4 regions of the Marinobacter sp. JSM 1782161 genome follow, and region 3 is predicted to be linked to each of the others. Evidence: predicted binding sites of a transcription regulator. Region 3 holds the regulator's gene; each other region holds the start of a gene.

Region 1 (7,492 bases), on a different contig from region 3:
TGGCTGGCGGCCCAGCGGATCTCCCGGTCCTCGAAATCGGCGGCGCTGCGCTTTGATCGGTCCTCCATGGCGCTGGAGCAAGCGGTCAATGACATCGGGGTGGTGCTTGAAGCCACGACACTGGCACGCAAGGAGCTGTTCGACGGCTCGCTGGTTCCGCTCGCGCCGACCCTGGATGTGGTGCGCTTCCCCGCCTACTGGATCGTCAGCCCCAGCCGCCATCAGAGTCGCAAGCTGGTGCAGGTCTTCAAGAACTGGCTCCTGGCGGAAGCGGAAGAGCACGAGCGGGTCATGCTGGCGTTTCTCAAGGAGCACAACATGACCGCTAACAGCACGCTGGACGTGTTCAACAACATCACGCCCCGAAAATAAAACCACGCCGGCTGTGCCGGCGTGGTTGTGTCATCGCTCCGGAGCGATTCGGTCAGTCCATTCAGCGGCTGTTCCGGTCAGTACAGGGTCAGGGCCGGCACGTAACTGATCAGCGCCAGGATCGTAATGGCCAGCAGATAGAATGGGCCCAGCTCTTTGACCACGCTCCCGACTGAGGTCTTGGCGATGGTGGAAGAAATGTACAGCGTGGTGCCCACCGGCGGCGTATAGAGGCCTATCGCCAGATTGACCACCATCATCAGACCCAGTTGCACCGGATCCAGCCCGATGGAAGCGGCAATGCCGGTAAACAGTGGCCCGAGCAGGAGCACTGCCGCTGGCAGGTCGAGGAAGGTGCCGACCAGCAGCATGATGATGTTCATGGCCAGGATGACCTTCCAGGGATCGGACAGGGATGCCGTTACCCACGTGGCCAGCTCCTGGGGAACCTGCTCCAGGGTCAGGATCCACTGGATCACCGAAGACGCCATGATGATGACCATGACGGCGCCGGTCATCACACCGGTTTCCAGAAGGGCGCGGAGGATGCCGGACCAGCTCATGTCCCGGTAGACCACGGAGCCGACGATCAGTGCATAGCCGACGGCCATGACGCTAACTTCGGTTGGCGTGGCAATGCCGAATCGCAGGGTGCCGATCACGAAGACGGGCATCAGCAGGGCCGGGAAGGCGTGCTTGAGCTCGGATTTCCACTTCTTCCAGCCGCCTTCGACCGGCGAGGGCGGAAAGCCCCGCCGCATGGCCGAGAACCAGGTCAGCGCCAGCATGCCGACGCCCAGCAGAACCCCGGGGATGATACCTGCCACGAACAGGTCGATGATCGAGGTGTTGGACACCAGGCCGTAGAGAATCAGGGGAATCGAAGGCGGAATCAGCACCGACACCGTCGACGACGACGCGTTGACCGCCGCGGCAAAGCCCGCGGGATAACCGCTCTTCTTCTGGACCGGGATCAGCGCGTTGCCCAGGGCGGAGGCATCGGCCACCGCCGAGCCGGAAACGCCACCGAACATGACTGAGCCGACGACGCTGACGTGGCACATGCCGCCGCGGAAGCGGCCGACCAACAGTTTCGCGAACGCCACCAGGTGCTCACCGAAACGGCCTGACATCATCAGGCTGCCCGCCAGGATGAAGAACGGGATGGCCAGCATGGGAAAGCTCTGGGTTGGGGTGTAAAGGCGCTGCCCGAGCACCGCCAGGGACTTGCCTTCCACCAGGAGGGCAATACCGGATGCACCGATCATCGCGAACGCCACAGGCACCGAGATCAGTAGCAGGATGGGGAAGACCCAAATCAGTAAAGACGCCATTGTTATTCTCCCGCCTTAGCTGTAGTTGGTCGCTGTCGGATCGTCGGCATCAACCCGGCGGCCGCTCAGGTAGTCAATGGCCGTCAGTAATCCGATGACGGCGACCATCGAAAAGGCATACACCAGGCTGGCGTACCCGTAGATCTGGGGGATGCCAGTTTCCGCCAGGCGGCTGAATTGCGACGCCTTGATGATCGGCATCGAGTAATAGACGACGCCGGCCGACACCAGGCTGACAAACACGTTGATGGCTATGGCCAGGACCCGGCGCAGAGGCGCGGGCAGAAGGCCAATGATGACGTCGACGGCAATGTGCCGCCCCTGGGCGGCGGACATCACGACACCGCCGGCCACGCACCAGGGGAACAGGATGGCCGGGATCTCATAGGCCCAGGTGATGCCGCTGTCGAAGAAGTAGCGGAGGATCACGTTCAGCAGGATGGCCGCAAACATGGTCACCAGCGTCACCACGACTACCGCCGCCCCGGACAGGTTAATGAGACCGGCCGCTTTCCGGATCAGGGCCCGGACGGCGCCGGAGCGATTACGCCCCGCCACCGCCTGTGCGTCCACGTTCACGGGAGACACCTCGAAAGTATTCATGGTTAGTCCGCCGCTTTGCGCAGGTCGCTGACGAAACTACCCATTTCCTCTTCGTACTTCTTGTAGACGGATTCGGTCGCTTCGACAAATGCGTCGCGGTCCACATCCGCGAATTGTCCGCCCTCGTTCTTGATGGCGGTCTTCAGGTCCTGATTCATGATGTAGTTGCGCCCGCGCTGGTACCACCCGGCCTGCTTGGCGGCCTGGGTAACGCATTGGCGGTCTTCGTCGGACAGGGACTGCCACCAGCCGAGGCCCGCCACCACCGGCGTGCTCTGGTACTGGTGGCCGGTCATGGAGATGTAGGGCGTGATTTCGTGAAGCTTGGCCGAATAGATGTTGGTCAGTGGGTTCTCCTGGCCGTCGAAGGTGCCGCTGCGCAGGGCCGTCGGCAGCTCACTCCAGGCCAGCGGTGCGGGGTTGGCGCCCAGGGCCTTGAAGATGTCGATGGCGACCTGATCCGGCGGTGTGCGGATCTTCATGCCTTCCAGGTCGGACGGTTCCTTTACGAACTTGTCCGCGTGAGTGACATTGCGGAATCCGTTGTCCCAGAAAGTCACGATCTTGAGCCCGGACTGCTGGGCCTTCTTGTCCAGCTGGTCGCCGATCGGGCCGTCCAGTACCCGCCAGACGGCCATCTCATTCTCGAACAGGAACGGCAGCCCCAGCGCCCCCACTTCCGGCACGATCTGGGCCAGAGTGCCCTGGGAGTTGGCGCTCATCTGGATAATGCCCGCGGTGGCGGACGTCAGCATCTCGGCGTCATCCCCCATGGTGGCCGAAGGCGCGACGTTGACGGTCAGGTCCGAAGAGCAGGAAGGCACGATGGCGGCAAATACCTGAGCCGCTTCGTAGCGCGGGTTACCCGGGTTGGCACCGTGGGCGAAGATCAGTTCGTCAGCCTGGGCATGAGCCGCAATGCCGCCGGAGACAAGGGAAATAGCAAGGATGCTTTTGGCGAGAGACTTCATTGTTTTCTCCTGAGAGTCATTGGACTTGTTGTCTTCTCAAGTTGGTGGACACGCTTGGCATCGTTGTGCTTGTTCGGCGTCCTACAGGCCAATACTTGATCTAACCCAAACTGAATTCAATGAGGTAGTCTTAACGAGAAGATAAGCTGAGCTTAACTGATCCATACGTGATCCCCGAAGCATCTGCGCATCAGCAATTTGTCGGGAGGGGCGTCGGTTGCAGGGTGGGCGATGCTGGCGTATGGCCGCCGGAGTCGAGCCTGGGAGCGGCGGTGAGCCCCGGCCTTGCGGAAAGGCCGGGGTGCGGGATTGGAGAGGGCATGTCTGGCGGTTGCTGGCGGAACCGGTCTTACTCGGTTTCGTCGGACGCTTCTTCCACCTGCGGCGGCGGGAAGCCGCCCAATTCCTTCCAGCGATTGACGATGCCGCAGAACAGGTCGGCGGTTTTCTCCGCGTCGTAGGCCGCGGAGTGCGCTTCGCGATTGCTGAACGGGATGCCGGCGAGTTTGCAGGCCTTCGCCAGCACCGTGTGCCCGTACGCCAGGCCCGCCAGGGTGGCGGTGTCGAACGTGGAGAAGGGGTGGAACGGGTTGCGCTTGATGCCGCAGCGGTCGGACGCGGCGAACAGGAAGTTGTGGTCGAAGGTGGCGTTGTGGCCGACCAGCACCGCGCGCTTGCACTCGTTGCGCTTCACCGCCTTGCGGATCGGGCCGAAAACGTCGCTCAGGGCATCGCGCTCGTGCACTGCGTCGCGCTCCGGATCCCAGGGGTCGATGCCAGTGAAATCCAGGGCCGACTGTTCCAGGTTGGCGTTGTCGAACGGATGCACCGAGTAGGCGATCGTTTCGCCGCGCTGCAGCCAGCCGTCATCGTCGATTTCAATCAGGACCGCAGCCACCTCCAGCAGGGCGTCCGTGTCGGCATTGAATCCGCCGGTTTCCACATCCACGACGACAGGCAGAAAGCCGCGAAAACGGGCGGCCATGGGGGAGGTTGGTTTGTCTTCCTCGATCACTGAGTACCCTTACTGTTAATGACTTGATTCGGTTGCGGCCCGCCGGTATCAGGCCTGCAGGCGCCAGCGGATCTGCTCGCCCGCCCGCAGCGGTGTGATACGACCGCTGCCCAGCGGCAGACTCTCAGCCTGGGTCCAGGGCTCGCGCACCAGGGTGATGGTGTCCGTGTTGCGCAGCAGGCCGTAGAAGTCCGGGCCGTTGAAGCTGGCGAAGGCTTCCAGGTTGTCGAGCGCGCCCAGGTCGTCGAAGGCTTCGGCGTAGAGTTCGATTGCCGCCGGCGCGGAGAAGCAGCCGGCGCAGCCGCAGGCGCTTTCCTTGCGGCTGGTGTCGTGGGGCGCGGAATCGGTGCCCAGGAAGAAACGGCGATCGCCGCCAACCACCACGTCCTGCAGGGCCTGCTGGTGGCGCTGGCGTTTGAGGATGGGCAGGCAATACAGGTGCGGGCGCATGCCGCCGACCAGCATGTGGTTGCGGTTGTAGAGCAGGTGCTGCGGGGTGATGGTGGCGGCCAGGTTGCGCTCGCTTTCCAGCACGAACTGGGCGGAATCCTCGGTGGTGATGTGTTCGAGCACCACCTTCAGGTCCGGGAAGCGCTCCCGGGTCGGCGCCAGCACACGCTCGAGAAAAACCTTCTCGCGATCGAAGATGTCGATGTCGCTGTCGGTGACCTCGCCGTGCACCAGCAACAGCATGCCGCACTCGCTCATGGCTTCCAGCACCGCATCGATGTTGCGGATATCGGTCACGCCGGAGGATGAATTGGTGGTGGCGCCGGCCGGGTAGAGCTTGGCGGCGATCACACCCGCCTCGCGCGCCTGGCGGATGTCCTCGGCGGTGGTTTGCTCGGTCAGGTAGAGGGTCATCAGCGGGTCGAAATCCGCGCCCTCGGGCAGCACGGCCATGATGCGCTGACGATAGGCTAGGGCGTCACTGGCGTTGACCACCGGTGGCACCAGGTTGGGCATGATGATCGCCCGCCGGAAGCAGCGCGCCGTGGCCGGAACGACATCGGCCAATACCTCGCCATCGCGTACGTGCAGGTGCCAGTCATCGGGGCGGGTCAGCGTCAGGGTCGTGGTCATGGGCGTCAATCTTCCAATCCGGTGAACAGAATTTGCTGCGGAGTATACCAGACCCGGCGTTTGGATGGACGGCCGGGAAATTTCCGGCGAACGGCTAAAGCTTCGCGCCGGGCGGCCGATAGGTGAAGAGTCAACGCAACTTTTTCACGCAGTCACCACGGGTTATCGGCGATGCGACGTTCTCTGCGCCCCCTGCTGGTCGTTCCTTTACTGGCGTTCCCCCTGACGGGGACCGAAGCGGCCAGTTACGGCGCCGGCATCGAAAACAGCCAATGGTATCTGGCCTCCTCGGTTTTCAGCTGTTCGCTGACCCATGAGGTGCCCGGGTACGGTCGAGCGGTGTTCCAGCATCGGGCCGGCGATGAGCTGCGCTTTTACCTGGAGTCGGACATCCGCCTGATGAAAGTGGGCGCCGGTTACCTAAACGTCGAAGCGCCGAGTTGGCGGCCCGGCGTCGCGCCGACGCGTCTGGGGCGGGTACAGGTGACCACCGAGCAGCGTTCGGTGGAAGTCGATACGCCGCGGGCGATGGCCATGGTTCACGGTCTGCTCAAGGGCATGGCGCCGACGGTGACCAGCGAAGCCCGCTACTCCAGCGAGCCGGTCCGGGTCCAGCTGTCGAACATCAACTTCGCCGGCACTTACCAGGACTACCAGATCTGCGTCGCCGGGCTGCTCCCGGTGAACTTCGACCAGATCAAGCGCTCGCGGATTCACTTCAAGCTCGACAGTGCCCGGCTCAGCGATGCCGATCTGGATCGCCTCGACCTGATCGTCCAGTTCATTCACGCCGACAACAGCATTGCGCGGATCTTCGTGGATGGCCACACCGATCGCAGCGGCACCCGCATCCACAACCGCACCCTGTCCGAGAACCGCGCCAATGCGGTGGCGGAGTATCTCAAGGCCAATGGCATCGCGGCCGACAAGATCGTCACCCGTTACCACGGCGAGCGCTACCCGGCCTCCGGTAACCCGGCCGACAACCGCCGCACCACGGTTCGCCTGGAGCGAGAGGGCGAGCGCCGCTCGTTGCAGCAGGCCGAGGCGGACATCGACCCTCGCAGCAACGGCTGACCATGCCCGTCCGGGCAACCATTTGCACGCTGCAATTGGAAGCGCGGCGGCGCTGCCGTACAATATGCGCCTTCATTCTGAATCGGTCGCACCGGTGCTGACACGCCGGGGCGTCGTTCATCCATTGTAGGAACGGCTGGCGAACCGCCTCGGGGCGGCCGCTGGTGTTCCTATTCTGATCGAGTCGGAGCATGGACATGTCAAATATCAATAAGGTGGTGCTGGCCTATTCCGGTGGCCTGGACACGTCGGTCATCGTGCGCTGGCTCCAGGACACCTACAACTGTGAAGTCGTAACCTTCACAGCGGACCTGGGGCAGGGCGAGGAAGTCGAGCCGGCACGAGCCAAGGCCGAAGCGTTGGGCGTCAAGGAAATCTACATCGAGGACCTGCGCGAAGAGTTCGTGCGCGATTTCGTGTTCCCGATGTTCCGCGCCAACACCATCTACGAAGGTGAGTACCTGCTGGGCACGTCCATCGCCCGACCGCTGATTTCCAAGCGCCTGATCGACATTGCCAACGAGACCGGCGCCGACGCCATCTCCCACGGTGCGACCGGCAAGGGCAACGACCAGGTCCGTTTCGAACTGGGCGCCTACGCCCTGAAGCCGGGCGTTCATGTGATCGCCCCCTGGCGCGAGTGGGACCTGAACTCCCGCGAGAAGTTGCTGGCCTACTGCGAAGAGCGCAACATCCCGGTCGAGAAGAAGAAGGGCAAGTCCCCTTACTCCATGGACGCCAACCTGCTGCACATCTCCTATGAAGGCATGGTGCTGGAAGATCCGTGGGCCGAGGCGGAAGAGGAAATGTGGCGCTGGAGCGTGGCTCCCGAGCAGGCGCCGGACCAGCCGACCTACATCGAGCTGACCTACGAGAAGGGCGACATCGTCGCCATCGACGGCGAGCGTCTGAAGCCGCACGAAGTGCTGAGCCACCTGAACAAGGTGGGCGGCGACAACGGCATCGGCCGCATCGACATCGTCGAGAACCGCTATGTGGGCATGAAGTCCCGCGGCTGCTACGAAACCCCGGGCGGC
Region 2 (7,492 bases), on a different contig from region 3:
CGAACAGGGTTTCACTGAGCTCGGCGAGAATTTCCGGGCGGTCGTTGACGCCTTGCAGAATGACGCTCTGGTTGAGCAGAGTTACACCGATATCGCGCAGTCGCGCCATGGCATCCCGCACGGCATCGTCGATTTCCCGCGGGTGGTTGATGTGGACCACCATCACAGTTTGCAGGCGCGTCCGTGACAGCCACTCGAGCAGGCGATCATCAACCCGTTGTGGAATCACCACCGGTAGCCGGGAATGGATGCGCAGCCGGCGCAGGTGGGGGATGGCTGCCAGGTCGTCGGCCCAGGCGGCAAGTCGATTGTCGTTGACCGCCAGCGGATCGCCGCCGCTGAAGATGACTTCGTTGATCTCCGGGCTCTCGCGCAGACTGGTCAGCGCTTCGGCGCGGGCGTCCGGCGACAATCGGTTCTCGCCGTAGGGGAAATGGCGACGGAAACAGTAGCGGCAATTGATGGCACAGGTGCCGGTTACCATCAGCAGGGCACGGCTTTGGTATTTGCGAATCAACCCCTGCTGTTGCATGTGGCTGGATTCGTCCAGGGGGTCGCTGACGAAACCGTCCCGCGAATGGATTTCCGCTTCCAGTGGCAGCACCTGGCGCAGCAACGGATCGTCCGGATTGCCGTATTCGATCCGTGACAGATAGGGGCGCGGCACGCGCAGCCCGAACAGTCGGTCGCCGGCGTGAGCGCCGGGGAGCAGGTCGCCGGGTAGCCCCAGTTCCTGCAGCAGCGCCTGGGGATTATTGACCGCCCGCGCCAGCTCCTGTTGCCAGGTCAAAGTGGGTTGCCGAAGATCACGGGCTTCTACCGGGGTGGGGGTTCGCTGTATCATGAGCCCCTTTGATTTCCCAACAGCACTATTTCAGGTGAGATTTTCATGGCTTCGTATTCTACCAATGAATTCCGCGGTGGTCTTAAGGTTTTGCTGGATGGCGATCCCTGCATCATGCTCGAGAATGAGTTCGTCAAGCCGGGCAAAGGTCAGGCCTTCAACCGCGTCAAGCTCCGCAACCTGATGACCAACCGGGTCTGGGAGCGCACCTTCAAATCCGGTGAGAGCCTCGAAGCGGCGGACGTCATGGACCAGGAGATGGAGTATCTCTACACCGACGGCGAATTCTGGCACTTCATGGCCACCGACGGCTCCTTCGAACAGCATCCGGCGGACGAGAAAGCTGTTGGGGATACGCTGAAATGGCTCAAGGAGCAGGACGTCTACACGGTTACCCTGTACAACGGCGCGCCGCTGACCGTGACCCCGCCCAATTTTGTCGAGCTGGAAGTGGTCGATACCGATCCGGGTATGAAAGGCGACACCGCTCAGGGCGGCTCCAAGCCGGCGACCCTGTCCACGGGCGCGGTTGTGAACGTTCCTCTGTTCATCACCATTGGCGAAGTACTCAAGGTCGATACCCGCAGTGGTGAGTACGTCAGCCGGGTCAAAACCAACTGATCCGCCCTGTCGGTGCATGCGGTTTCCTGCGGGAAGCCGCGTCGCCGGTTGATCTCAGACCTTCCTCGAATCTTGAACCCGCACGACATGACTGATTCCCCATCCTGGCCACCGACCGCGTCCCTGCGGGCGCTGCGCGAGCGTGCGCGACTGCTGGCTCATGTCCGCCAGTTCTTCGCCGAGCGCGCTGTGCTGGAAGTGGAGACCCCCGTGTTGGCGCGACATGGCGTGTCCGACCTGCATCTCGATTGCGTCACCGCCCGATTGTTGCCGGTAGCCGGCTGCGGCGGTGGCGGCGAGGCTTTTTTGCAGACCTCGCCCGAGTACCACATGAAACGCCTGCTGGCGGCGGGGAGCGGGCCGATCTACCAGGTTTTCCGGGCGTTTCGCGACGGTGAGCGGGGGGTGCGTCACAATCCCGAGTTCTCGTTGCTGGAGTGGTATCGGCCGGATTTCGACGATCAGGCCCTGATGGACGAGGTGGCGGCTCTGGTGTGCGGCTGGCTCGACCTGCCGGAGCCGGAACGCCTGACCTACCGCGAGGCCTTCCTGCGTTATGCGGGGCTGGATCCGTTTACCGTGAGCCTGATCGAACTTCGGGGCCGGGTGGCGGCGTTGGCGGGTGACGCGGCATTCGCCGACTCACTGGATCGCGACGCCTGCCTCGATGTGATCATGACGCACCAGGTGGAACCTGCACTGGAAAGCGTGCCGGCGGTGTTCATTCACGATTATCCGGCCAGTCAGGCGGCCCTGGCGCGGGTGCGGGACGTGGACGGTCATCGGGTGGCGCATCGTTTCGAGCTTTACCTGGATGGCCTTGAATTGTGTAACGGCTATTGGGAACTGACCGACGCCGACGAGCAGCGCCGGCGTTTCGAGGCGGACAACGCCTTGCGCCGGCAACATGGCAAGCCGGAGATGGCTCTGGATGAAGCGCTGCTGGAGGCGCTGGCGGCGGGTATGCCGGATTGTGCCGGGGTCGCGTTGGGGCTGGATCGTCTGCTGATGCGGGCCCTGGGGACCCGCGATATCAGTGATGTGCTGGCGTTTCCGATCGAGCGGGCCTGAGTCGCCCGCCTGATCAGTCGTCGCGCTGGCCGATGGGGCGTCCCATACGCAGGACGGTTTCGGCCTGCAGGTTATCCGACCAGCTCATGCTGTTTTTGGGCATCAGCAGGACGACGGTTGAGCCCAGGCGGAAACGGCCCATTTCCTCGCCCTTTTCGAATCGGATCGGCTCTTCCGCCGAATAGTCCACGCTGCTGACCTTGCCGGTGCCGGGCGCGACGACGCCCGCCCAGGTGGTTTCCACGCTGCCAACAATCATGGCGCCCACCAGCACCATCGCCATCGGCCCCCATTCGGTATCGAAAATCGCCGCCACGCGCTCGTTGCGGGCGAACAGGTTGGGCACGTTGGCGGCGGTGACCGGGTTGACCGAGAACAGGCGGCCGGGCACGTACACCATTTCCCGCAGCGTGCCTGCCAGCGGCATGTGGATGCGGTGGTAATCCTTGGGAGCCAGATAGATGGTGGCAAACTGGCCGTCCTCGAACGGGGCGGCGCGCTCGGCATCGCCGCCGAGCAGCTCGTTCAGGCTGAAGGTCTGTCCCTTGGCCTGGAATACACGCCCGTCGGCGATCGTGCCCAGTTGGCTGATGGCGCCGTCCACCGGGCTGGTCATCACTTTCGCATCGTCATCAACCGGGCGCAGGCCGGGCTTGAGCGCGCGGGTAAAGAAGTCATTGAAGCTGGCGTAGGCGGCTGGGTCGGCATCGACCGCCTCGGACATGTCCACGCCATAGCGCTCGATGAACCAGCGCACGACCCGGTCCTTGAGTGCCGGAACCCGGTCGTTGTCTGCCAGGCGTCCGGCCAGCCGGGACAGGCCGAGCTGGGGCGCCAGGTACTGGCTCATGACAAAGAGCTTTTCTTGCATCGGGATTACGTCTCCACGGGAGTATCGGGGTGGTTGCCCCATTCGGCCCAGGATCCGGCGTAGGCGCGGACCTTCGGGTAACCGAGGTATTTGGCAACCAGGTAAGTCAGGCCGGACCGGTGGTGGGTCTGGCAGTGAGTGATCAGTGTTCGGGATGGCTTGAAGCCGTGCTGTTCCAGCAGTTCACGCAGTTCGGCATCGGGCTTGAGTCGCAACTCCCGGGTGGTGTCCATCAACTGGGTCCACTCCAGGTTGTGGGCGCCCGGTATGTGTCCCGCCTTGGCGGCGGCGATGCGCTGACCGTAGTATTCCCCGGGCGAGCGCGCGTCCCAGATGACCTGGTCCGGGGAGTCGAGTCCCTTGAGCACTTCGTCCAGCGTGGCCGTTGGTTCCGGGCGGATGATGATCGGGTAGTGGCCAGGCTGCGGATCCGGTACGTCGGTGGTCAGCTCCCGCTCCTCCGCCTGCCAGGCCAGCCAGCCACCGTTCAGGTAGCTCGCGTGCTCGTGACCGATGCAGTCCAGCAGCCAGATAAAACGACCGGCCCAGCCACCGCCTTCGTCGTCGTACACCACCACGGGTTTGTCGGGCGTCAGGCCGATCCGGGCGGTCAGCTCCTGCAGGGCTTCCACCGTGGGCAGCTTGCCCGGCGCCGGCGGGTAGCCCAGCAGCGTTTCCTGGGGGTGCACATAGACCGCACCCGGAATGTGGCCGCTGGCGTAGCGCTCCGGATGGCACAGGTCGATGATGAGGATGTCCTCCTCGTTATCGATCAGTGACGCCAGGGTGTCTGTTTCAATCACCAGGGGCAGGTCGGGCATGGTTGCTCTCGCAGTCCGTATCGTTGGTCAGTGATGCGGCATCTTAACAGATTGGCGACGAGTCGCGGGGGGAGGATAGACCGGGTTGTGCAGGGGCGCATTTTTCGCGCTCAATGCCGGCTCTTGCTATGATTCTGAAAAATTTCCGGTCCAACGGACGCTCAAGCTGGCGCCGTTCGTGCCGATATGCAGGAAAGTGCTGGAATGGCTCCGGAATCTTTTTCGACATTCCGGGGGCTCCTCAACAGGCGCCAGGGCACGACCGGTGTCAGCGGGGCCAGCGTTCACCTTTCCCGTCAAATCGTATCCGCGTGCCAGGGGCTGAATCCCGGCAGTACCGGCTATCGGGCCGGGCGGGCAGGCTAGAAATAGAGGCAGTTAGCAGCAAATGGCATTAATCCTCGGTGCAATCATAGTCGCGGCCAGTGTGCTGGGCGGTTTTGTGCTGTCCAAGGGGCAGCTGATGGCCCTGTGGCAGCCGCTCGAAGTGCTGATCATCTTCGGCGCGGCCATCGGCGCCTTCATCATTTCCAACCCGATGCACACCATCAAGGAAACGATTTCCGGGATGCTGCGGTTGCTGACCGGTTCGCCCTTCAACAAGGCCTTCTACCTGGATCTGCTCAGTCTGCTCTACGACCTGTTCGACAAGTCGCGCAAGCAGGGCGTAATGGCCATCGAGGAAGACATCGATAATCCCGGTGAAAGCCAGATCTTCACCAGCTATCCGGCGGTGATGAAGTCGAAGAAACTGCTGAATTTCATTACCGACTACATGCGCATCATCAGCTCCGGCAACATGGCGCCCCACGAACTCGAAGGGTTGATGGACAAGGAGCTGGACAATCGCGAGCATGAGCTGCACGAGCCGTCCCACGCCGTCGCCAAGGTGGCGGACGCCCTGCCAGGGCTGGGGATCGTGGCGGCCGTGCTGGGGATCGTGATCACCATGAGTCTGCTGGGCGGTCCGCCGGAGATGATCGGTCAAAAGGTGGCCGCGGCGCTCGTCGGTACCTTCCTGGGGATCTGGATGGGCTATGGCTTTGTCGGGCCCACCTCCACCGCTATGGAACACCAGGCCCAATACGAACTGCGCGCCTACGAATGCGCCAAATCCGCCATCCTGGCGACGGTCGCCGGACAGGCCCCGCAGATGGCCATCGAGTTTGGCCGCAAGGCGCTGCCCAGTGACAAGCGGCCGGAGTTCCAGGAGCTCAACGATCATGTCCGCTCCAAGTAAGCCGCTGGCTGGTTACTGAGGTTCGCCGTGGAAGAACAGCCGATCATCGTCAAACGGGTCAAGAAGGTTTCCGGCGGCCATCACGGTGGCTCCTGGAAGGTAGCCTTTGCCGACTTCGCGACGGCCATGATGGCCTTCTTCATGGTGATGTGGCTCACCATGACTGCAACGCCGGAAGAGAAGCAGGCGATTTCCGGCTACTTCAAGGATCCGGTGGGTTTCACCGAGGCGGCCAGTCGCAACCCCATCGATCTGGGCGGCAGTGCGTCTGTGGTTGATGCGTCCACGGCCGATGTCGCCGACTCCGAGGTTCGTCTGGAAGACCAGACCATCGAGGAGTTGGCGGATACCCTGGAGCAGCGCCAGATGCAGGAGCTCTTCCAGGATCTCCAGGAGCAGATCGAGAGCAGCGAGACCCTGCAGAAGTTCAAGGATCAGCTGCTGATCGATATCACCGACGAAGGGCTGCGAATCCAGATCGTCGACCGCTCCCAGCGTCCCATGTTCGACAGTGGCAGTGCGCGCCTGAAGTACTACTCGCAGGATATCCTGTTCGAACTGGCCAAGCCGCTGGGCCAGGTCCAGAACAAGCTCAGCATCACCGGTCACACGGACGCCACACCGTTTGTGGGTCGTCCCGGCTACACCAACTGGGAGCTGTCGGCAGATCGCGCCAATACCGCCCGACGCGCGCTGGTGGCCGGCGGTGTGCGCTCCGGGCAGATCGGTCGGGTGGTCGGGCTGAGCGATTCGGTGCTGTTCGACAAGGACAACCCGCGGGCGCCGGTCAATCGCCGCATCGCGATCATCGTCCTCAACAACAAGACGGTGCAGGAAATGCAGTCGGATTCCGGTGCCGGTGCGCAGCCGGTCATCGACCTGACCGAGCCGTCCGAGGCCGAGTCCGACGCGGCCCTGGACCAGCTCAGGTCAGGCGATTGGTACGATCCCCAGCCCGAGGCCGATCCCGACGAGGTGAACTGGTAGTCAGCCGGGCTGCTGCCAGTCCGAATTCTCCATTTCCGTATAGATGCGGCGGAAGCTCTGCATACGCTCCGGGCTGATGTCGCCCCTGGCTTCGGCTTCCAGCAGGGCGCAGCCGGGTTCGGCCTGATGCCGGCAGTTGCGGAAGCGGCAGGTGCCGATCAGCGGCCGGATTTCCCGGAAGCCGTACTCCAGGTGCTCCGGATCCATATGCCAGAGACCAAACTCGCGGATGCCCGGTGAGTCGATCAGGTCGCCGTTGCCCAGGTGAAACAGGCGGGCGGTGGTCGTGGTGTGTACGCCCTTGCCAGTGCTTTCGGACACGTCGCCCACGCGAATGCTGTTGTCCTGCAGCAGACGGCGAATGATGGACGATTTTCCCACGCCCGACTGGCCGACGAACACGCTGGTTCGGTCCTTCAGCAGACGCTCAATGGTGGAGTCCTCTTCCGGGGCATGGTGCACCGAGGTCTGCTCGACCTGGTAGCCCAGTCCCCGATAGCGCTCCAGCAGGGCATTGATCGCCGAGCGATTGTCGTCGCTGAGCAGGTCCGTCTTGTTGAGCAGCAGGACGGGGGTGATGTCGCAGTTCTCCGCCGCCACCAGATAGCGGTCGACCAGGTTGTCGTGCGGCTCCGGTTCCGGCGCGATGACCAGGATGATGTGATCGATGTTGGCGGCGACGGGCTTGAGCTGGCCAAATTTGTCAGGGCGTTGCAGCAGGCTGTCCCGGTCCTGGAGCGCGACGATAACGCCCAGGTCGTCGGCACCGGGGCGCCAGATCACGCGGTCGCCCGTGACCAGCGGGCCCAGATTGGTGCGCACGTGGCAGCGGGTGATCTCGCCGCGCTGCTCGCCTTCAAGCACTTCCACGTCGATCTGTTTGCCGAAGTGGGCAATGATCAGCCCGCTTTGCTCGTCCCCCAGCTCGCCCGACTGCAGTTTGCGGTCAATGTCCCGTTCCCTTCGTGAGGCGCGGGCGGCGCGCTCTTCCTGGATTTTCTCGATGCGCCATTTCTGCTGCTTGTTGAGCCGACGTT
Region 3 (7,492 bases):
TGCCCATTCCGGCACGCAGGATGGGGACGATCGTCACTTTCTTGCCGCTGAGGCGATCCACTTCGACCGGGCCGGCCCAGCCTTCGATGGTCTGTTTTTCCAGATGGAAATCCTGGGTGGCTTCGTAGGTCAGCAGGGCGGTGACCTCCTGTGCCAGCTCACGGAAGTTCTTGGTGCTGATGTCCGCCCGGCGCATGAGGCCGAGTTTATGGCGGATCAGGGGGTGCTTTACCTCAAGGACGGGCATGGCTCACCTTCTTTTCAGAATAGGAACATAAAATCTCACCAAGGATACCTCACTTGCCCGGTCCAGTCAGTCAGGGGTGCCCCGGATAAAGCTTCTTGCGGCGATTGGTATGGATATTGCGAAAACCCCTCCAGATGCGGTCGTGCCGTCAAAAAAACGACATCGCGGCACAGACAAACGTTGATCGAGCTGGAGAGTTTCGGGCTGTGGACAGAGCGCTGGTCCTGAATAACGTCAAATCCCTGACAAACGGCAATCTCGGGATCCCGATCCTGCTGATGGCGCTGCTGGGCATGATGATCCTGCCCATGCCGGTGTTCCTGCTGGACGTGCTGTTTACGTTCAACATCACCCTGTCCATCGTCATCCTGCTGGTGTGTGTCTACGCGCTGCGGCCGATGGAGTTCGCCGCTTTCCCGACGGTGCTGCTGGTGGCCACGCTGCTGCGCCTGGCGCTGAACGTGGCCTCGACCCGGATCGTCCTGCTCAACGGTCACGAAGGCGGCGACGCCGCCGGTAAGGTGATCGAATCGTTCGGCGCGGTGCTGATCGGTGGTAACTACGCCGTCGGTCTGGTGGTCTTCGCCATCCTGGTGATCATCAACTTCATGGTCGTGACCAAAGGTGCCGGCCGGGTTTCGGAAGTCAGCGCCCGCTTCACCCTGGATGCCATGCCCGGCAAGCAGATGGCGATCGACGCGGACCTCAACGCCGGCCTGATCAACCAGGACGAAGCCAAGGCCCGCCGCTCCGAGATTGCCCAGGAAGCCGACTTCTACGGCTCCATGGACGGTGCCAGCAAATTCGTGAAGGGCGATGCCATCGCCGGTCTGCTGATCCTGTTCATCAACATCGCCGGCGGCGTGGTCATCGGCATGCTGCAGCACGCCCTGTCCTTCGGCGATGCCATGCGCAGCTACGCGTTGCTGACCATCGGTGACGGTCTGGTCGCCCAGATCCCGTCGCTGCTGCTGTCCACCTCCGCCGCCATTATGGTGACGCGGGTGACCTCCAGCCAGGACATGGGCCAGCAGATCCTGTCGCAGATGTTCACCGCGCCGCGGGTGCTGGCGATTGCCGCCGCGATCCTGATCATCCTGGGCATCATCCCCGGCATGCCGCACGTGGCGTTTATCGGGCTGGGCCTGATTGCCGGTGCGGGTGCCTACTACATCTGGAAGCGCCAGCAGCAGGCGGTTGAGGAAGACGACAGCGTCTTCCCGGCGCGGGGTGGTGGCGTTCCTCGCACCGCGCAGCCGGCCGGTCCGCAGGGTGGTGAAGGCGGCGGTCAGGGGCAGGCGCTGCCGGGGCCGGCGGAATCCAAAGAGTTGGGTTGGGACGACGTCTCCACCGTCGACATCGTCGGCCTGGAAGTGGGCTACCGCCTGATTCCGCTGGTGGACAAGTCCCAGGGCGGGCAACTGCTGACCCGGATCAAGGGCGTGCGCAAGAAGCTGTCCCAGGATCTCGGTTTCCTGATGCCGTCGGTCCATATCCGCGACAACCTGGACCTGATGCCCAATGTGTACCGCATCACCCTGATGGGCGTGACCATCGCCGAGGCGGAGATTCATCCGGACCGGGAGCTGGCCATCGACCCGGGGCAGGTGTTCGGCAAGATCGAGGGCATTGAGGGCAAGGACCCGGCGTTCGGCCTGGATGCCAGCTGGATCGAGCCCGACAAGAAAGATCAGGCCCAGACACTCGGCTACACCGTCGTCGATGCCAGTACCGTGGTGGCCACCCACCTCAACCAGATCCTGCAGAAGCACGCCCACGAGCTGCTGGGGCACGAGGAGGTCCAGAAGTGGCTGGAACAGCTGGAGAAGGTCTCGCCCAAGCTGGCCGAGGAGTTGGTGCCCAACACCGTCTCCATCAGTCTGCTGCTGAAAGTCCTGCAGAGCCTGCTCCAGGAAGAGGTGCCGATCCGCGACATGCGCTCGATCGCCGAGGCCATCGTCAACGTCCAGCCCAAGACCCAGGACGCTCGCGTGCTGACCACGGCGGCCCGGCAATCGCTGCGGCGAATGATCGTCCAGAGCATCTGCGGCGGCGATCACGAAATCCCGGTGATCACCCTGGATCCGGAGTTGGAACAGATGTTGCTAAAGTCCATGCAGCAGAGTCAACAATCCGGCGGTCAGGACGATATCGGCCTGGTGCTCGAACCCAACATGGTCGAGCGACTGCAGCGTTCCCTGCGCGACGCCGCCCAGCGTCAGGAGATGATGGGCAAACCGGCGATCCTGCTGGTGTCCGGGCCGTTGAGGCCGGTCATGGCCCGTTTTGTCAGCTATGGCGTAGAGCGCTTGCACGTCCTGTCCTATCAGGAAGTGCCGGATAACAAACAGATCACGATTGTGGCATCGGTGGGCCAGCAGTAAGGCAAGGCCGGCCCGCAGAGCAGGGCGTCGCTGACGGCGGCGCCGACGGAGGAAAGTCATCATGAAGGTAAAACGGTTTTTTGCGCCAACCATGGCCGAAGCGCTGAAGATGGTTCGCCTGGAAATGGGCGAGGACGCGGTCATCCTGTCCAACCGACGGGTGGATGGCGGTGTCGAAATCGTGACGGCCCTTGATTATGACGAGAATCTGGCGCGCCAGCGTTTGGGCAATGCCGCGGTGGATGCCACCAACGGCGCGCGCCTGGCCGAAATGCAGGCGGAACAGCATCGCCGCCTGGAGGAAGAACTCGGCCGTTCCCGCGACCGCATTCGTGAAATCCGCGAAAAGCGCCAGCCGCGCGAGCCGGACGTATTCGCCGAGGTAGCGGAAAATGCCGAGCCCCAGAGCGAGGCGCCGGATACCACGCAGGCGGCTCTGGAAGCCATGCGTGCCGAAATTCATTCGCTGCGGGACATGGTCAACGAGCGTCGTGAGCGGACTCCAGGCAAAGCCCAGCCCGCGGAACCGGCCGTCGCCAGCCAGCAGCGTCTGGCGGAGCGCCTGGAGGAGTTTGGTCTGTCCAGCCAGCTGGCCGGGTCACTGGCCCGTAACCAGGGCCACTGCCGCCTTGAAGAAGGCTGGAAGAAGGCGCTGCGGACCCTCGCCGCGGGGGTTCGGACCCAGGATAAGGAGATTGTCGAGCAGGGCGGTATCGTCGCGTTGGTCGGCCCCACCGGCTCCGGCAAGACCACAACCATCGGCAAGATGGCGGCGCGCTATGTGCTTGAGCATGGTCCGGATTCCCTGGCGCTGGTCACCACCGACCGCTACCGGGTGGCGGCCCATGAGCAGCTGTTCGTCTTCGGCCGCATCCTCAATGTGCCGGTACGCGTGGTCGACGAGAGCCATTCCCTCGACCGGATTCTGGACGACCTGTCCGACAAGCGTCTGGTACTGATCGACACCGCGGGCCTGACCCACGCCGATCGCGGCCACCAGGAGCAGCTGGAAGAGCTGGCGTCGAGCGATCACCCGGTCAAGCCCTACCTCGTGCTGTCGGCCACCAGTCAGCCGCGGATCATGAAATCCACGTGGCATTGCTATAAGATGGCGAATCCTGCCGGGTGTATCATGACCAAGCTGGATGAAGCCCTGACGCTCGGCGAGGTACTCGGGTTCGCCATGGAAACCGGACTTCGGGTGGCCTACTACACCGATGGCCAGCGCATTCCCGAAGACATCCATCCCGCGCAGTCCGCACCGCTGGTCCGCCTGGGTGTGGAACGCCTGCGCCAGATGCGGGAGACGTCCATGGTCGCAGCGGGTGCCTGAATACGGGAAGGTTGCCGGAGCCGCCGATCGTTCTGGAGCCGTCCATACACAGAGCCGGTCGGAACCGGCCGAGAGAATCACAACCTGTCGTGAGAGACTGTACCCGGCATGAGTAGACCAAACCCGGTTCAGGTGATCGCCGTATCCGGCGGCAAAGGTGGCGTTGGCAAGAGCAACGTTTCGGTCAATCTGGCCATTGCCCTGGCTCAGATGGGGCGTCGTGTGGTGGTCCTGGACGCTGATCTGGGACTGGCCAACATCGACGTGCTGCTGGGCATCACCGCCCAGCACAACCTGTCCGACGTGCTGAACGGTCAGTGCGACCTGCGCGACGTCCTGGTGGACGGGCCGGGCGGCATCAAGATCGTTCCGGCGTCCTCCGGCACCCAGCGCATGACTCAACTGACGCCGATGGAACACGCCGGACTGATCAACGCGTTCAGTGAACTGGGGGACCAGATCGACGTGCTCATCGTGGACACCGCGGCTGGCATCTCCGAATCCGTGGTCAGCTTCCTGCGAGCGTCCCAGGAGCTGCTGCTGGTGGTCTGCGACGAGCCCACCTCCATCACTGACGCCTACGCCCTGATCAAGCTGATGAACCGTGATTACGGCACTAACCGTTTCCGCATCCTGGCCAACCAGGTACGCAACGACCAGGAAGGCAAGCACCTGTTCGGCAAGTTGACCCGGGTGACCGAGAGATTCCTGGATGTTGCACTACAATATGAGGGCATCGTCCCGTTCGACGAAGCGGTCAAGAAAGCGGTACAACGTCAGCGTGCAGTGCTCGAAGCCTATCCCCGCGCCAAGGCGTCGCTGGCCATCAAGGCCCTGGCCCAGAAAGTCGACAACTGGCCATTGCCGTCGTCGCCGCGGGGGCACCTGGAATTTTTCGTAGAGCGTCTGGTTGACGCCTGATGCAGTACGCCGGCCGACAGGGCAGGTGGTATGGCGGTCAAACGGGCTGTTTGGGTAATCCGGATTGATGACGTTGGCAAAAGGCCTTGGAATCTACCAACAAAGCAGTGAGCGGAGTGCGGCCCGGCAACTGGTCGAGGATCACGCGCCGCTGGTGAAGAAGATCGCGCTGCACATGATGGCGCGGCTGCCCGCCTCTGTGCAGTTGGAAGACCTGATGCAGGCCGGCATGATCGGCCTGCTGGAGGCCGCGCAAAAATACGAAGCCAATAAAGGCGCTTCCTTCGAAACCTACGCCGGTATCCGTATCCGTGGCGCGATCGTTGACGAGATCCGCCGGGGTGACTGGGTGCCGCGCTCCGTCCATCGCAACACCCGTCGCATCGCGCAGGCCATCAAGGCCGTCGAGGCCCGTACCGGCGAGGAAGCCAGGGATGCGGACGTCGCCGCCGAGCTGGAAATGACGCTCAACGAATACCACGCCTGCCTCGCCGATTCGAGCGGAGGACGACTTTTTAGTCTCGATGAGCTAAATGAATCCGGCGAGGTGCCGATAGACAATGAAGATGCGGTATCTGACGCCCCCTATGCGGAGTTGTCCGAAGCCGGTTTCCGGCACAGTCTGGCCCAGGCCATCGATGGGCTGCCGGAGCGCGAAAAGCTGGTCCTGAGTCTGTATTACCAGGAAGAGCTTAACCTCAAGGAAATCGGCGCGGTCATCGGCGTCAGCGAGAGTCGCGTCAGCCAGATCCACAGTCAGGCGGCACTGCGTCTGAAAGCGCGCCTGAGCGACTGGCAATCGAGCTGATTCGACACTAGAGAACGGTACAAACTGTAGTTTTTGGTAACGGGTGCTTTACAGCGTCCGTGGACTGGACAGAATAGGCGGTGCCTTTTGATCCCGCCGGCACGGTGTGGCCGGTCAGAAGGAGGCGGGCCGGCACGATTGGTATCCCGGGTTGTAACGATTGGAGGTCCCATTGGACAAGAACATGAAAATTCTGATCGTGGATGATTTCTCCACGATGCGGCGCATCATCAAGAACCTGCTGCGCGACCTCGGTTTCACCAATACCGACGAGGCCGACGACGGCAACACAGCGCTGCCCATGCTCAAGAGCGGCAAGTACGACTTCCTCGTCACCGACTGGAACATGCCGGGCATGTCCGGCTTCGAGCTGTTGCAGGCCTGTCGTGCCGACGACATGCTTAAGGACCTGCCCATCCTGATGGTCACAGCCGAAGCCAAGCGCGACCAGATCGTGGCCGCCGCCCAGGCCGGCGTCAATGGCTACGTGGTGAAACCGTTCACGGCAGCGGTCCTCAAGGAAAAGATTGAGAAGATCTTCGAACGCATCCAGTCCTGAATATCAGAGCGCCAATCATGGGCAATCCAAAAGACGACAATGCGGGGAAGCTCGACCCTGAAGTCACCGAAAAGCTGAAGCAGCAGGCGACTGACCTCAAGGCGCAGGTGGATGCCGGGGATTACGCGGCGGCGATGCGTCTGATCAACGAGCTCAACGACGTGCGGGACCAGAGCCTGTACCACGAGGTTGGCCGTTTGACGCGCAGCCTCCACGAAGCGATTCGCAATTTCCAGATCGATCCGCAGAACGCCGAACAGCGCGAAGCGCTGTCCAAGATGACCGATGCCTCGGACCGGCTGGCCTACGTTGTGGAAATGACCGGCAGCGCCGCCAACCGCACCATGGACCTGGTCGAGGAGGCCATGCCCAAGGCCAGCGCCATGCGCGAGGAAGCCCTGGCACTGCGCGACGACTGGAAAAAACTGCGTCGTCGCGAAATCGGTGCCGGTGAATTCCGCGAACTGTACCACCGCATCGATCGTTTCTTCGACCAGACCGCGAACGACACGGAAATCCTGTACTCACACCTGTCGGAAATACTTCTGGCGCAGGACTTCCAGGATCTGACCGGGCAGGTCATCCAGAAGGTCACCGCCCTGGTCAAGGAAGTGGAGGAGCACCTCCTGAGCCTGGTGGTCATGGCCAGCCATGTTGACCAGATTACCGGCACCGTCCATGAACTGGGCGAAGAACCGGCCCGGGCGATCGAGAAAGGGGAAGGTCCGCAGATGCACGCCGACGAGCGTGAGGATGTCGTATCCGGCCAGGATGATGTCGATGACCTCCTGTCCAGCCTTGGTTTTTAAGTGAGGACATTGCATGGCGTTAGATGCTGACGAAGAGATTCTCCAGGATTTCCTGATCGAGGCTGGAGAAATTCTCGAAAAACTGTCGGAGCAGTTGGTCGACCTGGAGCAGCAGCCGGATAACAGCGACCTGCTGAATGCCATTTTCCGCGGTTTCCATACCGTCAAGGGCGGCGCCGGCTTCCTCCAGTTGGAGGCGCTCGTCAACTGCTGCCATTCCGCCGAGAATGTCTTCGACACCCTGCGCAACCACAAGCGCCAGGTGACGTCCGATCTGATGGACGTGGTGCTCGAAGCGCTGGATAACGTCAACGCCATGTTCGACCAGGTGCGCAACCGGGAAGAGCCAACGCCGGCCGACCCTGCGTTGATCGCAGCCCTCGACGCGCTGGCCGAGCCGGAAGGTGCGGCGCCCAAAACCGCCGAGCCGG
Region 4 (7,492 bases), 300 kb from region 3:
ATATTGCCGGGTAGCCTGCGTCTTCCAGAGGTAAGGAGACCGCCCATGCCAGCCCTTCAAGATCCGCCCGTTCGCCACAGCCGTCTGTTGATCTGGCTGGCCATTTTCCTGATCGGCCTGAACCTGCGCCCGATCATGGCGGCGATCGGGCCGGTCCTCGATACGCTCAAGCTCAACGTGGGGCTGACCGACGTCGGCGCCGGATTTCTGACCACACTGCCGGTGTTTGCGATGGGCCTGGTGGCCCTGTTCGGCGGCGTTCTGCAACGCTGGATAAGCCCCTGGAAAGGCGTGGGTCTGGCGGTGCTGGTGATCGCCCTGGCCAGCCTGGTTCGCGGGTTTGGACACAGTAACGAATGGCTCATCCTGACGGCCGCCGTGGGCGGCGTCGGCATTGCCGTGGTGCAGGCGCTGATGCCCGCGTACATCAAGAACCGGCTGGGCGAGCGCGCCGGCCAGGGTATGGCGCTGTTCACCACCGGTATCATGGCCGGATCGGCCGTCGCCGCCGGCACCGCCGCTCCGTTCGCCGAGTGGCTGGGGTGGCCGTTTGCCCTGTCGGTGTGGAGCGCGCTGGGGCTCATCGCCGCCGTAGTCTGGCGCCGCTCCACACGCCACCTTGCCCCCTCTCCCGCGCCGCAGCGGTTTGCCCTGCCCGTACGCTCGCGCCGCGCCTGGTTCCTGCTGCTGTTTTTCGGCATCGGCACCTCGGCCTACACCCTGGTGCTGGCCTGGCTGCCGCCGTTCTACACGCAACTGGGTCACAGCCCCGCTTTCAGCGGCCTGCTGCTGGGCGTGCTGACGCTCATCGAAGTCGGCGCCGGCCTGTCGCTGTCCGTGGTCCTGCCACGCTTTCCGGATCGCCGCCAGTTGCTGTTCACCGTACTCGCGCTCGGCGTCGCCGGATTCCTGGCCCTGATCGTCGCACCCAACGCGCTGGTCTGGCCGGCGATCGTGGCGCTGGGGCTGTCGATCGGCACGATGTTCCCGCTGGCGCTGATCGTCACCATGGAGCATCTCGACGACGAACGCGCGGCGGGCGCGCTGATGGGCTTCGTGCAGGGCGGCGGCTACATTCTGGCAAGCCTGATGCCGCTGGTGGCGGGCATGATCCGCCAGGAGACAGCGGACCTGACCAATGCCTGGCTGATCATGCTGGTGGGCACCGGCGTCCAGATGGCCATGGTGCCGTTTATCCTGCCGGGGGACCGACTGGTGCCGGGAAGCTGGCGCCTGGCGCGAGCCGGGGCCTGACGCGAAGGCGACGCCCACTTCACGCCCGCCGCACCGGCGCGAAGTGGGTCAATCGGGTTTAGGCGGGGTCGTTCAGACCTTGTAGCGGCTCACCTGCTCCGACATTTCCGCCGCCAACGCCTTCAGCCGCTGGGTGGTCTCGCCGGCGCGGCGGGTGCCCTGGGCGGTCTGTTCGGTGATCGTCACGATCTGGTGGACGTTCTGGTTGATGGTTTCCGACACGCTGGTCTGCTCTTCCGCCGCGCTGGCGATCTGCGTGTTCATGTCGGTGATGGTGCGCACCGCCGTGCCGATCTTCTGCAGCGCCTCGCTCACCTGGCGGGTCTCCGCCACCGTCGCTTCGCTGCGTTCGCTGATGGAGCCGATCAGTTCCACCGCGTTTCCGGCGCCGTACTGGAGGCGCTCAATGGTGCCCTGAATCTGCTGGGTGCTCTCCTGGGTGCGGCTGGCCAGCGTCCGCACTTCGTCCGCCACCACCGCAAAGCCGCGCCCGGCCTCACCGGCCCGGGCCGCCTCGATGGCCGCGTTCAACGCCAGCAGGTTGGTCTGGTCGGCGATCTCGCGGATCACTTCCAGCACCGTGTCGATGCTGCGGGAATCCTCACCCAGCTTCTCGATCACCTGCACGCCCTGCTGCACCTGTTCGGACAGACCGCTGATCACGCCGGTGGCCTGATGCACCAGACCCTGCGCATCGCTGACTTCGGCGTGGGCATGATCCGCCGCGGTGGAAGCCTCGCTGGCGTTGCCGGCCACTTCCTGGGCGGCGGCGGTCATCTCGTTCATCGCCGTGGCGACCTGGTCGCTCTCCGAAGTCTGGCGCTCAACCCCCTGTTCCGCTTCGCTCATCACCTCGTTGAGTTCGTTGGTGGCGTCGTTCAGCGTGCGCGTGGAGGACAGCACCCGCTCCACCAGTTCGTGCACCTGATCGGCGAAACTGTTGAACGCCACGGCCAGTTGCCCCAGCTCGTGGTTGCCGTCCACGTCCAGCCGGCGGGTCAGGTCGCCGTCGCCGCTGGCGATGCCGTTCATGGCGGTCACCGCGTTCTTGAGCGGCTTGATGATGCTACGCACCACCACCAGCGCGAGCAGCACGATGATCACCAGCGCCACCACGGACGTGGTCACCGACCCGATCACCGCGTCGGCCAGGGACTCGTCCACGTCACTGGCCAGGGCCGCCTTCTGCTTCTCCAGGCCGTCGATCCAGAAGCCGGTGCCGATCAGCACATTCCACTCGGGCAGCATCTCCGCGTAGGCCAGCTTGGGTTCGGGGTCACCCGTCCCGGTGTTTTCCCACTCGTAGGACACGAAATCGCCGCCGGACCGGGCCGCCTTGACCAGCTCGCGCACCAGGTACTTGCCGTTGGGATCCTGGAAATCCCACAGGCTCTTGCCTTCCAGCGACGGATTCGCGCCGTGGGCCACGGTCATGCCGTCGGTATCGAACACAAAGAAATAGCCCATGCTGCCGGCGTCATCGAAACGCAGCTGACGCAGGATCGCCATGGCTTTCTCGCGCACCTCGGGGTCGTCCGCCGAACCGGGCTGATCATAAAGGTGGGCGATGGAGGACCGCGCCAGTTGCAGGTAATTCTGCAACTCCTGGCGCTTGGTCGCCATCATGGCATCGGAAAAGCCGGAGACGGCCTCGTCGCCAATGCCCTGCGCCTGCTTGAGGTTGTAGGTGCTGAGCAGTGCGGTGAGCACAATCACCGGCACCAGGGCCAGCAAAAGAACGCGCGTCTGGATGGTCAGGTTCTTCATGGCAATCCTGTTTTGGGTCGCTCGTACAGCCGGGTTCGTCCTTAACGAGGCCTGGAACAGAGTGGATGTTGCGACGGGCTATCCTGCCTGCCCATACGGAGGGTAACGGCCGCGTTGGGGAAGGCTGTAGGGGGAAATTGTTTGGGTTTTGTTTCCGGGGGCATCGACATCAGGCGAGCCACCGGAGGGTGGTCAGGTTCACCAGCGGCACAAGAGTAGAAAGCCAGTCCCGGCGTGGCCTGCCCCAACCCGACCCCGTCTTTCAGCGAAACCGGACTTGACCCGGCGCAAGGTTCGCGGAGACACTTTCAGCTAACACGTGTACGCTGAAATTAATTCACAGTCCGTTGAGCACTTTTGAGCACTTGCCCCAGGGGGACGGAACGTCATGAAGACCGACGCCTTTGCCAATCTGGTTGCCGCGATGATCCATTACCTCCGGTCCGCGGGGATCAGCACCAGCCTTTTAAGCCGCTACACCGAGACGACACCAGAGCAGTTGGACAGCCCGACCATGGCGCTCTCACCCTCCCAGTTGCAGCGACTCTGGCAACTGGTCCAATCGCGTGGGCTGCCGTCGCTGACCTTCAGCCTCAAGGTCCGCCCGCTGATCGCCGAGGCGCTGGCACAGGGGCCGGTGCGGGCCGAAACCATCGCGTCACGGCTATACATGAGCCGGCACACGCTCTACAAGAAGCTCCGGCTGGAAAACCTGACCTTTGGCCGCCTGCTCGATGATGTGCGGCGCGAACAAGCGATCACCCTGCTGAAGGACGCGGATCGCCCGCTGGTTGACGTGGCGGAACGGCTGGGCTTCTCTGAACCCAGCGCATTCTGCCGCGCGTTCAAGCGCTGGATGGGCCTGTCGCCGGGCGCCTTCAGGCAGACCATCGCCTGAACACCAGGGACGCGTTGGTACCGCCAAACCCAAAGCTGTTGCTCATCACCAGCGGCAACTCCCGGTCTGCGACCGCTTCCCGCACCAGCGGATAGCCCTCCGCCCGTGGGTCCAGGGTTTCTATGTTGGCCGACGGTGTCACGAAATCCTGTTGCTGCATCAGCAGGCTGTAGATGGCCTCGTGTACGCCGGCAGCGCCCAGTGCATGGCCGCTGAGGGGCTTGGTGGCCCCCAGCATGGGCATGTCCTCACCGAAGACCTCGCGAATGGCTTCCAGCTCCGTGATATCGCCGGCCGGCGTGCTGGTGCCGTGGGTGTTGATGTAGGCCACCGGCTCATCGATACCGGCCAGAGCCTGCCGCATACAGCGGACGGCGCCCTTCCCCGACGGCGCGACCATATCGGCGCCATCCGAGGTCGCCCCGAACCCGACGACTTCGCCCAGTATCGTCGCCCCGCGCGCCTCGGCGTGCTCCAGCGCCTCCAGCACCAGCACGCCGCCACCGCCGGAAATCACGAAACCGTCGCGCTCCGCGTCGTAGGTGCGGGATGCCCGCCCGGGCGTGTCGTTGTAGCGTGTCGAGAGCGCGCCCATGGCGTCGAACAGCAGGCTCAGGCTCCAGTGGATGTCCTCGCCACCGCCGGCGAACATCACATCCTGACACCCCATGGCGATCAAGTCCCGCGCGTGGCCGATGCAGTGCGCACTGGTGGCACAGGCGGACGTGATGCCGTAGTTCACCCCGGTAATCCCGAACGCCGTCGCCAACGAGGCGTTGATCGAACTCCCCATGGTACGCGGCACGCGATAGGGGCCGACCCGACGCAGGCCCCGATCACGGTGCGTGTCGATCGCCGACATCAGCTCCACGGTGGAGGCGCCACCGGTGCCCATGACCACACCGGTCTTTTCGTCCTGGATAGCGGCGGGCGAGAGCTGCGCCTGCTCGATGGCTTCCGCCATGGCGAGGTAGGTGTAACCCGCGGCCGGGCACATGAAGCGCAGGTGGCGACGGTCAATCTCCTCGGCCAGATCCAGGTCGATCTGCCCGCACACCTGGCTGCGCAACCCGGCATCGCGCGCCTGCTCACTGAAGCCAATGCCCGGCGTGACGCTTTTCAGGGAATCCAGGACCTGTTCCCGATTGCGCCCCAGGCTCGACACAATGCCCATTCCTGTCACGACAACCCGTCTCATATCGACCTCCTAGAATGCATCGGTGTTGGTGAACAGCCCGACCCGCAGGTCCCGGGCGGTGTAGATCTCCCGGCCATCCACGGACAGACTGCCGTCGGCGATGGCCATGGTCAGCTTGCGGCGGATGACGCGTTTGATATCCAGCCGGTAGGTCACCCGCTCGTTGTGGGGCAGCACCTGGCCGAAGAAACGGATCTCGCCGGCCCCCAACGCGCGGCCCTTGCCCTCGCCGCCGCTCCAGCCCAGAAAGAAACCGATCAACTGCCACAGGGCGTCCAGCCCCAGGCAGCCGGGCATCACCGGGTCGTCGACGAAATGGCAGCGGAAAAACCAGAGATCGGGCCGGATATCCAGCTCCGCCTCCAGACTGCCCTGCCCGTAAGCACCGTCGTTGGCATCGATGTGCGTGATGCGATCAAGCATCAGCATCTCGTCAATCGGCAGACGCACCTCGCCGGGAAACAAACGGCCCTGACCGCAGGCCTCCAGGGCCTGACGATCAAATTGCTTGGCTTCGATCATGGAACACCTCCGCTTTGCGCCGATACCGGACCGGCGCACCATTGAATGAGGTCTTCCACACTAGCCAATGCCCGGCTCAAACCCGTTGACCCGTCGTTGACGATCCTTGACCGAAAGGGGGCTAAGAGGTCGTTAGGTTGGGGCTATTGGAGGCCTTGTTTGGTCGAGAGTTGGCTTGTTGTGACGTTCTGGGTGTTGGAGCGAACGCTTTATCCTGGGAAGGATGAACCCTGAAAGACGGTCCGGGATTCGTTGGCGACTCCCGCTTTATAGGATCCGGCTATTCAGGAACAACTGGGATTTTTCCGGTTTTCTTCCATACTACTTAAATAGTCGAACGAACCCGCCGCAGTATAGAAGCCAGGCTGAGCTGAGCAGCCTACTGGAAAGGCCTTAAAGACTGCAGTTCGCCCTCCAAGTCGCTCGGAAAAACGCCTGAACGAACGCTGATCCGGACATGGGGAGGAGGCTCACCATGAGATCACAACGGCGGATTTACGCTGGGGTGGTGGGATTGAAGGCTTCTCTTTATGCCCTCCTGTTTCTGCTCTGTTCCATGAGCCCGGCCAGCGTCCAAGCCCTCGGCGATGACACCTTCACCCTCAGCGTCGGGGGGTCGATATCCCGATTTGATTCGGACATCACCGTCAACGGTGAAACCCGGGACAACAACGCCAGTATCGATATCGAGAACGATCTCGGTCAGGAAGACGACGTCGACTTTGTCTCTGTCAGGGCGTTGTGGCGATTCGCCGAACGGCATCGCCTGAGCGTGGAATACAGTCCGTTTTCCCGGGAAAGTAGCACCGTTCTGGATCGCGATTTCGAGTTCGAGGATACCGTCATCAATGCCGGCGCCAACGTGACGACGGATAGCCGTTTCTACATCTACGACGTCAACTACATCTACAGCCTGTATAAATCACAGAGCATGGAGGTCGGGGTTTCCGCGGGCGTCTACTGGGTGGATCTGGACTTCGACGTACAAGCCAGCGGCGTCATTAGCGACTCGGACGGGAGCGCCGAATTCCAGAATAACTACAGGGATAGCGTCAGTAGCGACATGCCATTGCCCCTATTCGGCCTTTATTTCGATCATGAGTTCGCCCCCGGATGGCAGCTCCGCGCAGCCGGTCGGTATTTTGAAGCGGATATCGACGACTACGATGGCCGCATTACCAGCATGCTCGTCGGTGTCGAATACAACGTCTGGAAGCCTCTGTCCATCGGCGTTTCCGCAACGCATTTCGACCTGGATGTGGGCGCCGACAAGGACCGCTTCCGGGGTGAATTCGGCTGGCGTTACTCAGGAGGGCAGCTTTACCTGAAGACTCAGTTTTGAAGGAGCGCCGGCCGATAGCGGGCGTGACTAAACCCATCGATTGAACGCCGACCGATACTTGGTCAGATGCCACACCATGAAGCCCCCAAGCACCGTTCCGAGCGGCACGCCCAAACACAGGAACAAAGAAACCGGATACGCCAGCCAGCGCCCCCACCTCGTACGCCGGTAGACACCACAAGACACGACCACCAGCAAGAATGGTACCCAGGCGTCACGCGAGCGATCCAGTGGCGTGCCCATGAACTCGGCATTGAGTAGTGCGGCTATGAGTATGGAGCCAAACAGTGCGATGTAGAAAAGAGAGATGGTTCGGGTTAAACCTGCGTCCATGAGAATCTACTTTAATCTAAAAATAAATCTGTCCCGGTATATTTTCCTGACCTTTTTCTACAGCCTCAACGTTCGCGCAATGCGCTAATTTGGAGCGCCAGCGGAAAATTAGTCCTGATTGACGCGTTTGTTATAGTCTGTCTCACAACGGAGGTAAGACTCTAATGTAGTAGATAAG

What was found. The regulator FliA, encoded in region 3, starts transcription of late flagellar genes. The targets are predictions, from matches to a motif close to CTAAAGTTTNNNNNNNNNNNGCCGNTAA.
Region 1: GQB00_RS01090 (flagellar protein MotY) is a predicted target of FliA. The motif match lies at 5,473-5,500, and genes of this name have one in related genera.
Region 2: motA (flagellar motor stator protein MotA) is a predicted target of FliA. The motif match lies at 4,389-4,416, and genes of this name have one in related genera.
Region 4: GQB00_RS14535 (methyl-accepting chemotaxis protein) is a predicted target of FliA. The motif match lies at 3,124-3,151, and genes of this name have one in related genera.

Annotation. Positions count from the first base shown of each region.
Region 1 covers NZ_WSSA01000002.1:240,094-247,585, forward strand. Annotated here, with positions in the region: gene GQB00_RS01060 (LysR family transcriptional regulator) at 1-372, shown strand, start outside; gene GQB00_RS01065 (TRAP transporter large permease) at 450-1,706, opposite strand; gene GQB00_RS01070 (TRAP transporter small permease) at 1,722-2,309, opposite strand; gene GQB00_RS01075 (TRAP transporter substrate-binding protein) at 2,312-3,280, opposite strand; gene rnt (ribonuclease T) at 3,630-4,265, opposite strand; gene pyrC (dihydroorotase) at 4,344-5,378, opposite strand; gene GQB00_RS01090 (flagellar protein MotY) at 5,550-6,455, shown strand; gene GQB00_RS01095 (argininosuccinate synthase) at 6,653-7,492, shown strand, end outside.
Region 2 covers NZ_WSSA01000002.1:1,245,571-1,253,062, reverse strand. Annotated here, with positions in the region: gene epmB (EF-P beta-lysylation protein EpmB) at 1-844, opposite strand, end outside; gene efp (elongation factor P) at 890-1,465, shown strand; gene epmA (EF-P lysine aminoacylase EpmA) at 1,553-2,536, shown strand; gene asd (archaetidylserine decarboxylase) at 2,550-3,407, opposite strand; gene GQB00_RS05520 (sulfurtransferase) at 3,413-4,228, opposite strand; gene motA (flagellar motor stator protein MotA) at 4,617-5,468, shown strand; gene motB (flagellar motor protein MotB) at 5,496-6,455, shown strand; gene rsgA (small ribosomal subunit biogenesis GTPase RsgA) at 6,456-7,492, opposite strand, start outside.
Region 3 covers NZ_WSSA01000003.1:74,358-81,849, reverse strand. Annotated here, with positions in the region: gene upp (uracil phosphoribosyltransferase) at 1-247, opposite strand, end outside; gene flhA (flagellar biosynthesis protein FlhA) at 454-2,631, shown strand; gene flhF (flagellar biosynthesis protein FlhF) at 2,693-3,964, shown strand; gene GQB00_RS13065 (MinD/ParA family protein) at 4,073-4,885, shown strand; gene GQB00_RS13060 (RNA polymerase sigma factor FliA) at 4,953-5,693, shown strand; gene cheY (chemotaxis response regulator CheY) at 5,866-6,252, shown strand; gene GQB00_RS13050 (protein phosphatase CheZ) at 6,270-7,061, shown strand; gene GQB00_RS13045 (chemotaxis protein CheA) at 7,075-7,492, shown strand, end outside.
Region 4 covers NZ_WSSA01000003.1:375,028-382,519, forward strand. Annotated here, with positions in the region: gene GQB00_RS14530 (MFS transporter) at 46-1,254, shown strand; gene GQB00_RS14535 (methyl-accepting chemotaxis protein) at 1,327-3,021, opposite strand; gene GQB00_RS22100 (helix-turn-helix transcriptional regulator) at 3,410-3,919, shown strand; gene fabB (beta-ketoacyl-ACP synthase I) at 3,900-5,117, opposite strand; gene fabA (bifunctional 3-hydroxydecanoyl-ACP dehydratase/trans-2-decenoyl-ACP isomerase) at 5,127-5,639, opposite strand; gene GQB00_RS14555 (porin family protein) at 6,115-6,981, shown strand; gene GQB00_RS14560 (hypothetical protein) at 7,457-7,492, opposite strand, start outside.